Regions from separate parts of the Corallincola spongiicola genome, predicted to be linked through region 1. Evidence: predicted binding sites of a transcription regulator. Region 1 holds the regulator's gene; each other region holds the start of a gene.

Region 1 (3,752 bases):
GCATCCACAAGTTCAGCCAACGAAAGAAATCCTGCACCGCCTTTTACCGTGTGAAAGCCACGGAAAATGGCATTTAACAGGTCAGAATCTTCCGGATTGTTTTCCAAATCGACCAACTGTTCTTGCAGTTGTTCGAGAATTTCACCGGCTTCTACCAGGAAGTCCTGGAGGATTTCCTCATCAACTTCAAACCCCATGGGCGGCTTTCCCCTTAAAATCCGAGACTGGACAGAAGATCATCAACATCATCTTGATCGTTGACTACGTCTTCTCTCTCTGCTGCATCAACTATCGGGCCTTCAGCCTCAATTTGAGATGCACTGGTTTCTTCCACTTTCTCTGGAGCACCGAACACTTTCAGCAGATGAATGAGGTTGTCCTCAACTTCTGTTACTAATTCGATGACTCTCCGTATTACCTGTCCTGTTAAATCCTGAAAATCCTGTGCCATCAGGATCTCGGTCAGACGTTCTCTAAGTACATCTGAGTCCTTTTCGGCAGATTCAAGGAAATCATTAAGACTATGGCACAACTCTTTGAACTGACCCCGCTCTATCTGCCTTTCCATCAAGGATTTCCATGATGGCATTAGCTTGGCAAGTTCTGAATGCATACGATCAGCGATGGGCAGACTGGCATCCACGGCGTCCATCGTGCGGTTAGCCGCATCTTCAGTTTTCTCTAAAACGTAATTTAATCGTTGTGTCGCGTCTGGAATATCGTCAGTGGCCAACTTACCTAAGCGCGGATCAAGTTGAAAATCCTGCAAAGCGTCATGCAATTGGCGTGTGAGTTTGCCGACCTCGGAAAAAAGGTCGCTGGAGAACGCCGGATGCGACGTTGAAAGTAACTGCTGCGCCTTCGCTTCTTCCCCTTCTTCAAGGAGTGAAACCAAGTGTTTAGCCTGCTCAAGCGTTAAGCTTGGCAGATTTGAATCAGCCATAAAGCTCCCCTTTGAACCGCATTAACCCAGACGCTCAAAAACCTTGTCGAGCTTTTCTTTCAGCGTAGCGGCTGTAAAAGGCTTCACGATGTAACCGTTTACTCCGGCTTGAGCAGCAGCGATGATCTGTTCTTTCTTCGCTTCTGCTGTCACCATGAGTACCGGTAAGCTTTTCAGCTTATCGTCAGCTCTAATAGCACGTAATAAATCAATCCCCTGCATGCCTGGCATATTCCAGTCGGTGACAACAAAATCAAAATCACCGCCCTGTAACATAGGCAGCGCAGTGTTGCCGTCATCGGCTTCATGAGTGTTGTTAAAACCCAGATCCCGCAGCAGGTTTTTGATGATGCGCCTCATCGTTGAGAAATCATCAACGATCAGAATTTTCATGCTTGTATCCAAGACGCCCTCCAGTGAGCTTTACGTGACTGTGACGCAACACAATGTTGGTCAGCTAGTCCAATGTTTCATTCTGGCTTTAAGCCGATGCATCGCCTGCGAGTGAATTTGACTGATACGTGATTCACTCACGTCCAGTACCTCCCCAATTTCTCGCAGATTTAGCTCTTCATCATAGTAGAGCGATAACACCAGCGCTTCCCGCTCTGGTAGGCTTTTGATGGCGGTCACAAGAGCGCTTTGAAAACGCTCTGATTCTATGCCATCAAAAGGCAGACTTCTTGTCGTATCCTGATCTCCGCTTATCACATCATCGGATACACCGAGATCTTCTAAGCCTATGATCTTCCCTGTACTTACTTCGTTAAGAATATGATGGTAGTCCTGCACCGTGATATCAAGTTTTTGAGCGATTTCTGTGTCCAATGCATCACGACCGAGCTCTTGCTCCAAGCTAGTGATGGCATCAGCAACACGCCGACTGTTACGGTGGACGGAACGAGGGGCCCAATCACCCTTACGGATCTCATCGAGCATGGCTCCACGAATGCGGATCCCGGCAAAGGTTTCAAAGCTAGCGCCTTTGGTGCCATCATAGTTTTTACTGGCTTCCAGCAAACCTATCATGCCCGATTGGATCAAATCATCCAGCTGTACATTAGCTGGCAAACGCCCTTTGAGGTGGTGCGCGATACGCTTTACCAAACCAGCGTGTTGCTCAACAATCGTTTGGCGCTGCTCTGCGATATAGGCCGCGGCTTTATTCACGCGTTTATTCTTCGATTAATTCAGGGTTCTGTAGCAATTGTTCAATAAAAAACTCTAAGTGGCCTGTCGGTTGTGATGGAATCGGCCAATTCACAGCCTTGGCTGCCAAGGTTCTAAAAGCAATAGATGCAGCAGATTTTGGAAACGCATCAGCTACCACTTGTTGCTTACGTACCGCTTTACGCACGTTTTCGTCAAAAGGAATGGTCGCAACCAACTCTAATGCGACATCGAGAAAACGATCCGTGACTCGCGTAAGTTTAGCAAACAACTCCTGACCTTCCCGCAAGCTTCTCACCATATTGGCGACAATCTTAAAACGGAACACGCCGTGTTCGCGGCTTAATAGCTTGATCAACGCATAGGCGTCGGTAATTGAAGTGGGTTCATCACAAACCACCACCATGACATCCTGAGCTGCGCGAGAAAAACTCAACACCATCTCAGAGATACCTGCCGCTGTATCAACAAGCAGGACATCAAACTCCGTCCGCAATTCGCTAAACGCGCGGATCAGTCCAGCATGTTGCGTTGGCGACAATTCAACCATTGATTGTGTGCCAGAAGAGGCTGGAACGATCTTGATACCTTTGGGACCATCCAACAGGATATCATCCAAATCGACTTCACCAGAAAGCACATGGGATAGATTATGCTGCACCCGCAGGCCTAGCATCACATCTACGTTACCCAAGCCTAAATCGGCATCCAGCACCAATACCCGCTTTCCCTGTTCGGCCATGGCCACTGCGGTATTGATCGACACATTCGTTTTGCCTACGCCACCTTTACCACCGGTGACGGCAATTACTTTTACCATCTGAGCGCGCTTCATTTTTCTTAAACCACTCGCCTGGTCGGAAAACTCATTAATCATATAATTCAGAATTCATCTCACTGAATGCATCGGTTGTCCAGAGATAACCCTCACCCTGGCTATTACTTTCCATCAGCTCTGTTGCTTTCGTCACAAGATATGCAGGATCTGCGACCTGAATATCTTCTGGAACCCTTTGTCCATCGGTAAGATACCCGATTGGCAAAGCGTTTTGAATTGTAACACTTAGAATTTCCCCTAAACTCAAACACTCATCAAGTTTGGTGAAAATACAACCTGCCAGCGGTATGCGACGGAAGTGAGAAACGGCTTCTTGTAATACTTGTCGCTGAGCCGTTGCCGATAACACCAAATAGTTCTTAATCTGATGCTCACTATTACTCATCAATGTCTGCAACTGTTCTGTCAAACGAGTATCACGCTGTCCCATCCCCGCGGTATCTATTAATACCAATGAGCGATGACGCAACTGGTGTAATACATTCGCTAACTCATCAGCGTCTTTCGCGACTTTTACCGGACAACCAAGAATACGACCGTAAGTCGACAGCTGCTCATGAGCACCAATACGGTAGGTATCTGTTGTAACTAACGCCACCTGATCCACACCATATTGCATCGCATAACGCGCAGCGATTTTGGCGATAGTCGTGGTCTTACCAACCCCTGTTGGCCCCAACAGGGCAACAATACCGCCGTCACGCATGATTTCATCATTATTAGTCAATAATTGGTCGGCGACCAGCTGTTGAACTTTAGGCCATGCTTCATGCCCGGCCATATCTTCGGGAATATAGCAGG
Region 2 (3,752 bases), on a different contig from region 1:
CAACCAGCATATAAGATCGCTGAATTAGCAGGCGTGACTGTACCTGTAGCGACCAAAATCCTTATCGGTGAAGGTCTTGAAGCGTCATACGATGACGAGTTTTCTCACGAGAAACTCTCTCCAACGCTGGGTGTTTACAAAGCGAAAGACTTTGAAGACGCTGTTCGTCAAGCTGGTATCATTTTGGATATCGGTGGTGTCGGCCACACTTCTGTGCTCTATACCGACCAAGACGCCAATGCTGATCGTATCGCTTACTTCGGCGACAAGATGAAGACTGCTCGTATTCTTATCAATACGCCTTCTTCACACGGCGGTATCGGTGACCTTTACAACTTCGAACTTGCACCATCACTGACCTTGGGTTGTGGTTCTTGGGGTGGCAACGCAATCTCTGAAAACGTAGGTCCTAAGCACCTAATTAACAAGAAAATTGTTGCTAAGCGAGCTGAGAACATGTTGTGGCACAAACTACCTAAATCAATCTACTTCCGTCGTGGCTCTCTGCCTATTGCAATGGACGACCTGGAAGGTAAGAAACGCGCACTTATCGTTACTGACCGTTTCTTATTTAACAACGGCTACATTGATGACCTTCGCGCTATTCTTAAAGATAAAGGCATGGAAGTTGAAATCTTCCACGAAGTAGAAGCCGATCCTACTCTGACTATCGTGCAGAAAGGTGCAGAGGCATGCCACAGCTACCAACCTGACGTTATCTTGGCTGTTGGTGGTGGTTCACCAATGGATGCAGCGAAGATCATGTGGGTTATGTACGAGCACCCAGAAACAGACTTCGCAGACCTGTCTATGCGCTTCATGGACATCCGTAAGCGTATCTACAAGTTCCCTAAAATGGGCTCTAAAGCTGAACTGGTTTGTATCACTACCACTTCAGGTACTGGCTCTGAAGTAACACCTTTCGCAGTTGTTACAGACGACAAGACTGGCCAAAAATACCCACTGGCTGACTACGAATTGACACCTAACATGGCTGTTGTAGACGCCAACTTAGTTATGGACATGCCGAAGTCTTTATGTGCCTTTGGTGGTTACGATGCTGTGACTCACGCTATGGAAGCTTATGTTTCTGTTCTGGCAAACGAGTACTCAGATGGCCAAGCGCTGCAAGCACTTAAGCTGCTGAAGCAGTTCCTGCCAAGTTCATATCAAAATGGCAAGGCTGATCCAGTTGCTCGTGAAAAAGTTCACAACGCAGCCACAATCGCTGGTGTTGCTTTTGCGAATGCTTTCTTGGGTGTTTGTCACTCAATGGCTCACAAACTGGGCGCAGAGTTCCATGTACCTCACGGTCTGGCAAACGCACTGTTATTGGCTAACACTATCCGTTTCAATGCCACTAACACACCAACTAAGCAGACTGCATTCTCACAGTATGACCGTCCAAAAGCCCGTGCTCGCTACGCCGAAGTAGCTGATCACCTGGGTCTGGGTGGTAAAAACACTGAAGAGAAAATTAACAACCTGTTGACTTGGTTGGAAGAGCTGAAAGTTGAGTTAAATATCCCACTGTCAATTAAAGACGCGGGTGTTGACGAAGCAGCATTTATGGCGAAAGTTGACCAATTGGCTGTTGACGCGTTTGATGACCAGTGTACTGGTGCCAACCCTCGCTACCCGCTGATCAGTGAACTGAAGCAGGTATTGATCGACTCCTACTACGGTCGTCCATACCAAGAAGGCGATGATAGCGCTGATGCCCTGAACAAGGCCGTTAAAGCTAAGAAGTCACCTGCTAAGAAGAAGTAATTTCTAACTTAGTATGAAAAAGCCCGCTTAATAGCGGGCTTTTTTATGCATGAAACTCACGGAGACAACTGTCACCGCTACGTTTCGTGATTTATAGCGCTGTTTGTGAGCTGCTATGCAGCTTATTCAGTAGTTCAATCATCGGCTCGCTCGAAGAATATTCAGGCTTTGGGCAGACGTCAGCCCGTTTCCAATGAGGCAGAATATCGAGAATATCCGCAGATAAAGAGTTATCGTCCTCTTTCTTAGCCACTAACGCCGTCGGCGCGAGCGCAGCGAGTAGCCTTACGTCAGTGATCGAACCACCTTCAGCAAATAGTTGACTCTGATTTGTCGCACGCAGCATCGTTTCAGCATCGCTGAATAACGGCGCACTCTCTGGTAACGAAAACTCTTTCCTTAATTGCGTCTCATCTGGCGCGGGTTTGATACTGTCAAAACAAGCAAACTGAAACTGCGGCTGATCAAGCACATCATCCGACAACATACTTAGCAGATAAGCGAACTTAGCAGAATCGCCGCTACCAACCGCTTTGTTTAGCGATTGGCCGAGCTGAAGCTCATTAACGATGATTGACGAATTGACCTGTTCGGACTGCACAATTCTTTTCCAGTATGAAACCTAACTTCATATCGGCTTCATTATTAGATTCTTTAACTGTTTCTCTTCCAGTTGTTGATCAACGCCACTCAACGCATTGACATCGCTATGCTATATTCCAGCGAAGGGACTAATCCGCAGCTGTAAAGGAAGTGAACTTGAGCCTGACCCACTCTCACGTGCTTGTAGTTGATGACCAACGTTCATTTCAGGTAATGCTTAAAGGCATGCTGAATAATATCGGCTTTAACAACATCGAAATGTGTGAAACCGGTGAGCAAGCCTGTAAGTACTGTGATGACCGCCCTTTTCAACTGCTCTTAGTCGACTATAACCTGGGCGTAAACAAAAAAAATGGTCGCCAACTTTTGGAAGAGCTACGCGGTAAAGGGCTGATTACAACAGAGGCTATCTTTATCATTGTGACGGGTGAAAATAGTCGAGCCATGGTTTTGGGGGCGTTAGAAAACCAACCTGACGACTACATAATGAAGCCATTTTCCCAACGTCAGCTCAGTTCACGTATTGAGAGAGCGCATCAAAAACGGCAAGCGATGCAAAGTGTATTGCAGCCGTTGAACGATAAAAACTACCCAGAAGCAATTGCAGCTTGTCATACGTTGATCGCCGCAGGCAGCAAATACAGCAACCATTGCAAAAATTTATTGGCTGAACTCTATTGCAAGGTGGGGCAGTATGAGAAATCAGAACAATTTCTAAAAGCACTGTTAGCCGAGCGAGATATCACGTGGGCAAAAGTAGCATTAGCCAAAGCGCACATGGGTCTGAAACGTTATGATGTCGCCATCCAAACACTGGAAGAGTTGCTAATCCAGCACCCATTACTATTAGATGCTCATGATCTTAAAGCACAGTGCCAATATATGCTCGATCAACCAGAACAAGCGCTACAGTCTTTACAAGATGCAGCTGAGATATCTCCCCATTCGATTGAAAGGCAGCAACACATAGCTCGGTTATCCCGAGAAGTTGAACTCTCAGAACTAACACAAAATACCTATCAAACAATCTATGAACTAAGTAAACGTTCATTACATCACAACGTCGAACACCTACTCAATTATGTACGGAGTACGTTTGAAGCAGCAGAAAGCGCAGAGGAAGCGACCCGGCGTCACAAGTACCAACATGAAGCCATGAATGCGCTATTCCGTGCTAGACACGATAATCTCTACGGGAATTTTGATTTTGCTACTTTTGAAGGGCTCTGCCAAGCCAAGCTTGAAGCTGCGAAAGGTGAATTAATCAAAGCAAAGAAAAGCTATTACAACGCTTTGAAAGGGCTTGTCGAGCAAGGGAAGGACAAACTACCCATAGAGTTTTCCGGTGAAGGGCTGATAACACTATGCCAGATTGGCGA
Region 3 (3,752 bases), on a different contig from region 1:
ATGTATTCACTAAGTGGCTCCATGATGTCATACAAGGAACTCGCTCCCGCCCCAGGCTGTGTGGTTGATGGCTGATCTTGTACCTGCTGGTACACCTTCGCAGCCGCAATCGTTTGGGTTTGTTCCAAACTCATTGAGAATGATGCAATTTGTGAATCATCAAAGCCCAGTTCATTGGCTTTATCAAACGCTGCATCAAAGTCCCCAGCAAAGAATGAATCGGCAACGCCTGCCACCTGATTAATAAAATCAGTGATCGCTGCCATCTCCTCTTCACTCAGATCGCCTTCGACGGAAAAAGAGAAGCCAAACGAGGACTCATTGCTGTAGCTAGAAATAAGTGCTTCGCCGTTATCATTCGAAGCATATCCCATCCCCATAGAGCTGGCTTGTAATGCATTGAAACTGATAGCGATCTTATCTCCCTCTTTGGTGAACAGCTCCAAAGAAGCACTGTTTTCAACCCGATAGGAAGCAGCCTGCCCCACTAACTGCGCGCCACTGAAGTCGCCACCGCTGCTATAACTTTCTGTGGAACTACTACGAGTCACCTCTACTTGCGGCGAAGATAACGCCACTTCATCACCAGCAAACAGCTCTTTCTCGAACTCGCCTAAGCGTTGCTGGATCAAGTCATAGCTCTTATCTATGCCATTCCCCAGCTCTTCGCTCATCATGCCCATATCTTCAAGTTCGTCGCGCGCTTCACCGAAGCCTTGATCTACACCGATGCGAGCCTGCGCCATCATATCTTCGAGATACTCATCGCTTTCACCGCGCTCCCGCGCTTGGTTAACCGCCTTTTCGATATAGGAAGTCACATTGTTAGCCACAAGCTCGTAATCAAAACCACCGGTATTTTCTTCAACCGGAGCCTCTGATGATGCCGCTTGTTGCGGCGAAAATGGCAAATTTTTATAGACTGAATCGGCCAAAGAGCGCATCGCAACTTGAAATGGCGAGCGCAAAGAAACATCTTCGCCGGGTTGCGAAACCAAACCCGGGGCCGACTTCAGGCCACCCGCAGCATCATTCTGTGGCTGACCCAGGCGGCCGGCACTTCCCGGCTGTGGACGCAACAGATTCATCAGGTCTGGGATCTTATTCATCATCATACCTTAGCCCTATGTACTGACTAGCCAGCCCATTGCCATCAATGAGCGGCTCTATGATCAGCCATCGGCATAAAAAAGTTAAAATTATACGCTTAGGTTATCGGCACAAATTGTACAGACTTTAATCATTTTTGAATGATAGTATAACTCACTGAAACAGCACATTTTTTCGAATGTGGATCACATTATTAAAAGACTATCACCGTGCTTTTACTGAGAAGAATATTGCCAATTGATACCCATTTCCGGTTATTCTGCAGATACGGATGAAAGCAGTACCCGCAGGATAAAGATAAATAATGCAGATCAGCTTTGACACCATAGTCATACAGCTTTCCATGATAGTGGTCAGTGCTGCCATTATTGGCACTGCATTCCTGTACGCTCGCCAGCCAATCATTCTTGCTTACATTGTTGCCGGGATCCTCATCGGCCCATCCGGCTTTGACTTGATCCCTAATGCCAACAACATTGAACAGATCGCCCATGTGGGGGTGATCCTGCTGCTGTTTTTACTTGGCTTACATCTGCAACCCAGAAAGCTGTTACTGCTATTTCAGAAAACAGCACTGATAACCCTCGGCACCTCCCTGCTATTTTTTAGCGCCAGTTTTGTGTTTGCCCTCAGTATGGGGATGCCGCTAAAAGAAGCGCTGGTGATAGGTGCGGCACTCATGTTTTCAAGCACCGTCATTGGCCTGAAGCTGATCCCCACAACGGCCTTGCATCACAAACACATTGGTGAGGTGATGACCAGTGTACTGCTGCTGCAAGACATTCTGGCTATCATGGTGATCCTGTTTTTGAATATTGATGCAGGTGAAGCGATGCTCACCACATTCGCGATGCTGCTAGTGAAATTAGTTGGCATCGCCATACTGGCCTTTGCTGGGGTGCGCTTCATCGTGTTGCCACTGTTCCGCCGCTTTGATGTGATCCAGGAATACACATTTGTGGCTACTCTGGCGTGGTGTCTGTTTTGGGCGGAAGCCGCCCATCAACTTGGTCTCTCATACGAGATTGGCGCCTTTTTAGCTGGCCTATCGATTGCTGTCAGTCAAGTGGCGATGGCCATCGCTGAGCACCTGAAACCATTAAGGGAGTTTTTCCTGATCCTATTTTTCTTTGCCATCGGTGCGCAATTCGATGCTGGAATGGCACCATTTTTAATGTTGTCCGGCTTCTGTTTCGGCGTAGTATTAGTAGGGCTGAAGGTGCTTAGCTTTAAAAAAGCATTTATCTGGACGGGTGAAGATAGAGCGATATCTCAACAGCTTGGAGTTCGCTTGGGGCAAGCCAGTGAGTTCTCTATGTTGGTGGCCTTTTCCGCGCTAAGCAGCGGCGTATTAAGCAGCGAAGGAGCTACCTTAATACAATCTGCAACCATAGCCACCTTTATCTTTTCTACCTATTGGGTGGTTAAGCGTTACCCCACACCGATCTCCACCAAACCTAAACTACGCAGAGACTAAGCTCACGTATCTTTAAGCCTTAAGCGCTTGCCGGGCAGCATCTAACTCCAGAATAAGTTGCCCTCCCACCTCCCGTTTAACAGTGCACCAATGGGTGTTAACTAGCGCGCCTTCAAGCGCATAAAGCAGATTCAGGCTGGGTGGCTTTAACAACTGCTGCTCGACCCGCAGAAAACAGCGAACAGCCCCTAAAGCCTGTAATTCAGTCAAAGAAGCGATACCGGCTGCAAGTAGCATTTTCGCCGACACAGCCCCCAAGTTTGGCAGCGCAGCGATCTCATCCCACGCCTGACTATTTTTTCTGGCTGGCATTAAAAGCGGCCAACTGTTCCGGAGTGGCTTCTTTTTGATACTTCGCCTTCCATTCACTGTAAGGCATACCGTAAATGTGTTCTCTGGCCTCGTCAGGGTCAACCGCTACATCCAGCTGAGCAGCCTCTGCCACCATCCATTTTGATAAGCAGTTACGGCAAAAACCCGCTAGGTTCATCAGCTCAATATTTTGAACATCTTTACGACTGTCTAAATGAGCTAATAAACGACGTAACACCGCCGCTTCAATTTCAGTCTGCTTTTCCATCGTGACCATCCTTCCTCAATTCTTCTCGACCCAAAGCCCGTTTAACGACGGCCTTTAAATTTAGCTTTGCGTTGTGCATCCTTCGCCGCTTTTTCCGCTAGACGTTTTGCTATCAAGGCTTCTTCGTCAATCACCATATCCGGAGTCTCCATGGTGATTTTTCCTAGCGTACCTGCACGAACTTCATGTAACAGAAGATCTGCCGCTTTATTCATTTCGACCTTGCCACCGGAACGTAAACAGCCGCGCTTACGCCCTATCATTTCCAACAGATCCCAGCCAGTCTCCGGTAACTCTGACAACTGATAGCGCTGTTTCAGTTGCTCAGGGTAAGCCAGCAACAAATAGTCCGCTGCATACATACCCACGTCATCAGACTCCATTGCGGTGTCTTTAACAGCCCCGGTCACAGCTAAGCGATAACCACTATTTTCGTTTTCCACCTTAGGCCATAGCATGCCCGGGGTGTCAGTTAGCACCACACCATTCTGCAGATTGATGCGCTGCTGCGCCTTAGTTACTGCGGGCTCGTTACCGGTCTTGGCAATAATACGATCAGCAAGAATATTAATCGTGGTCGACTTA

Evidence for each region. The regulator FliA, encoded in region 1, starts transcription of late flagellar genes. The targets are predictions, from matches to a motif close to CTAAAGNTNNNNNNNNNNNNGCCGATA.
Region 2: the regulator FliA is predicted to act here: its motif matches at 2,402-2,428, upstream of EXY25_RS01880 (VC2046/SO_2500 family protein).
Region 3: the regulator FliA is predicted to act here: its motif matches at 1,214-1,240, upstream of EXY25_RS09240 (DUF5610 domain-containing protein).

What each region holds. Positions count from the first base shown of each region.
Region 1 covers NZ_SHLY01000009.1:22,000-25,751, forward strand. The annotation lists gene EXY25_RS17725 (chemotaxis protein CheA) at 1-197, opposite strand, end outside; gene EXY25_RS17730 (protein phosphatase CheZ) at 212-943, opposite strand; gene cheY (chemotaxis response regulator CheY) at 965-1,348, opposite strand; gene EXY25_RS17740 (RNA polymerase sigma factor FliA) at 1,397-2,113, opposite strand; gene EXY25_RS17745 (MinD/ParA family ATP-binding protein) at 2,118-2,990, opposite strand; gene flhF (flagellar biosynthesis GTPase FlhF) at 2,983-3,752, opposite strand, start outside.
Region 2 covers NZ_SHLY01000001.1:432,355-436,106, reverse strand. The annotation lists gene adhE (bifunctional acetaldehyde-CoA/alcohol dehydrogenase) at 1-1,770, shown strand, start outside; gene EXY25_RS01880 (VC2046/SO_2500 family protein) at 1,862-2,371, opposite strand; gene EXY25_RS01875 (response regulator) at 2,530-3,752, shown strand, end outside.
Region 3 covers NZ_SHLY01000002.1:796,610-800,361, reverse strand. The annotation lists gene EXY25_RS09240 (DUF5610 domain-containing protein) at 1-1,109, opposite strand, end outside; gene EXY25_RS09235 (cation:proton antiporter) at 1,415-2,587, shown strand; gene EXY25_RS09230 (TfoX/Sxy family DNA transformation protein) at 2,600-2,899, opposite strand; gene EXY25_RS09225 (DUF1244 domain-containing protein) at 2,880-3,167, opposite strand; gene ylqF (ribosome biogenesis GTPase YlqF) at 3,209-3,752, opposite strand, start outside.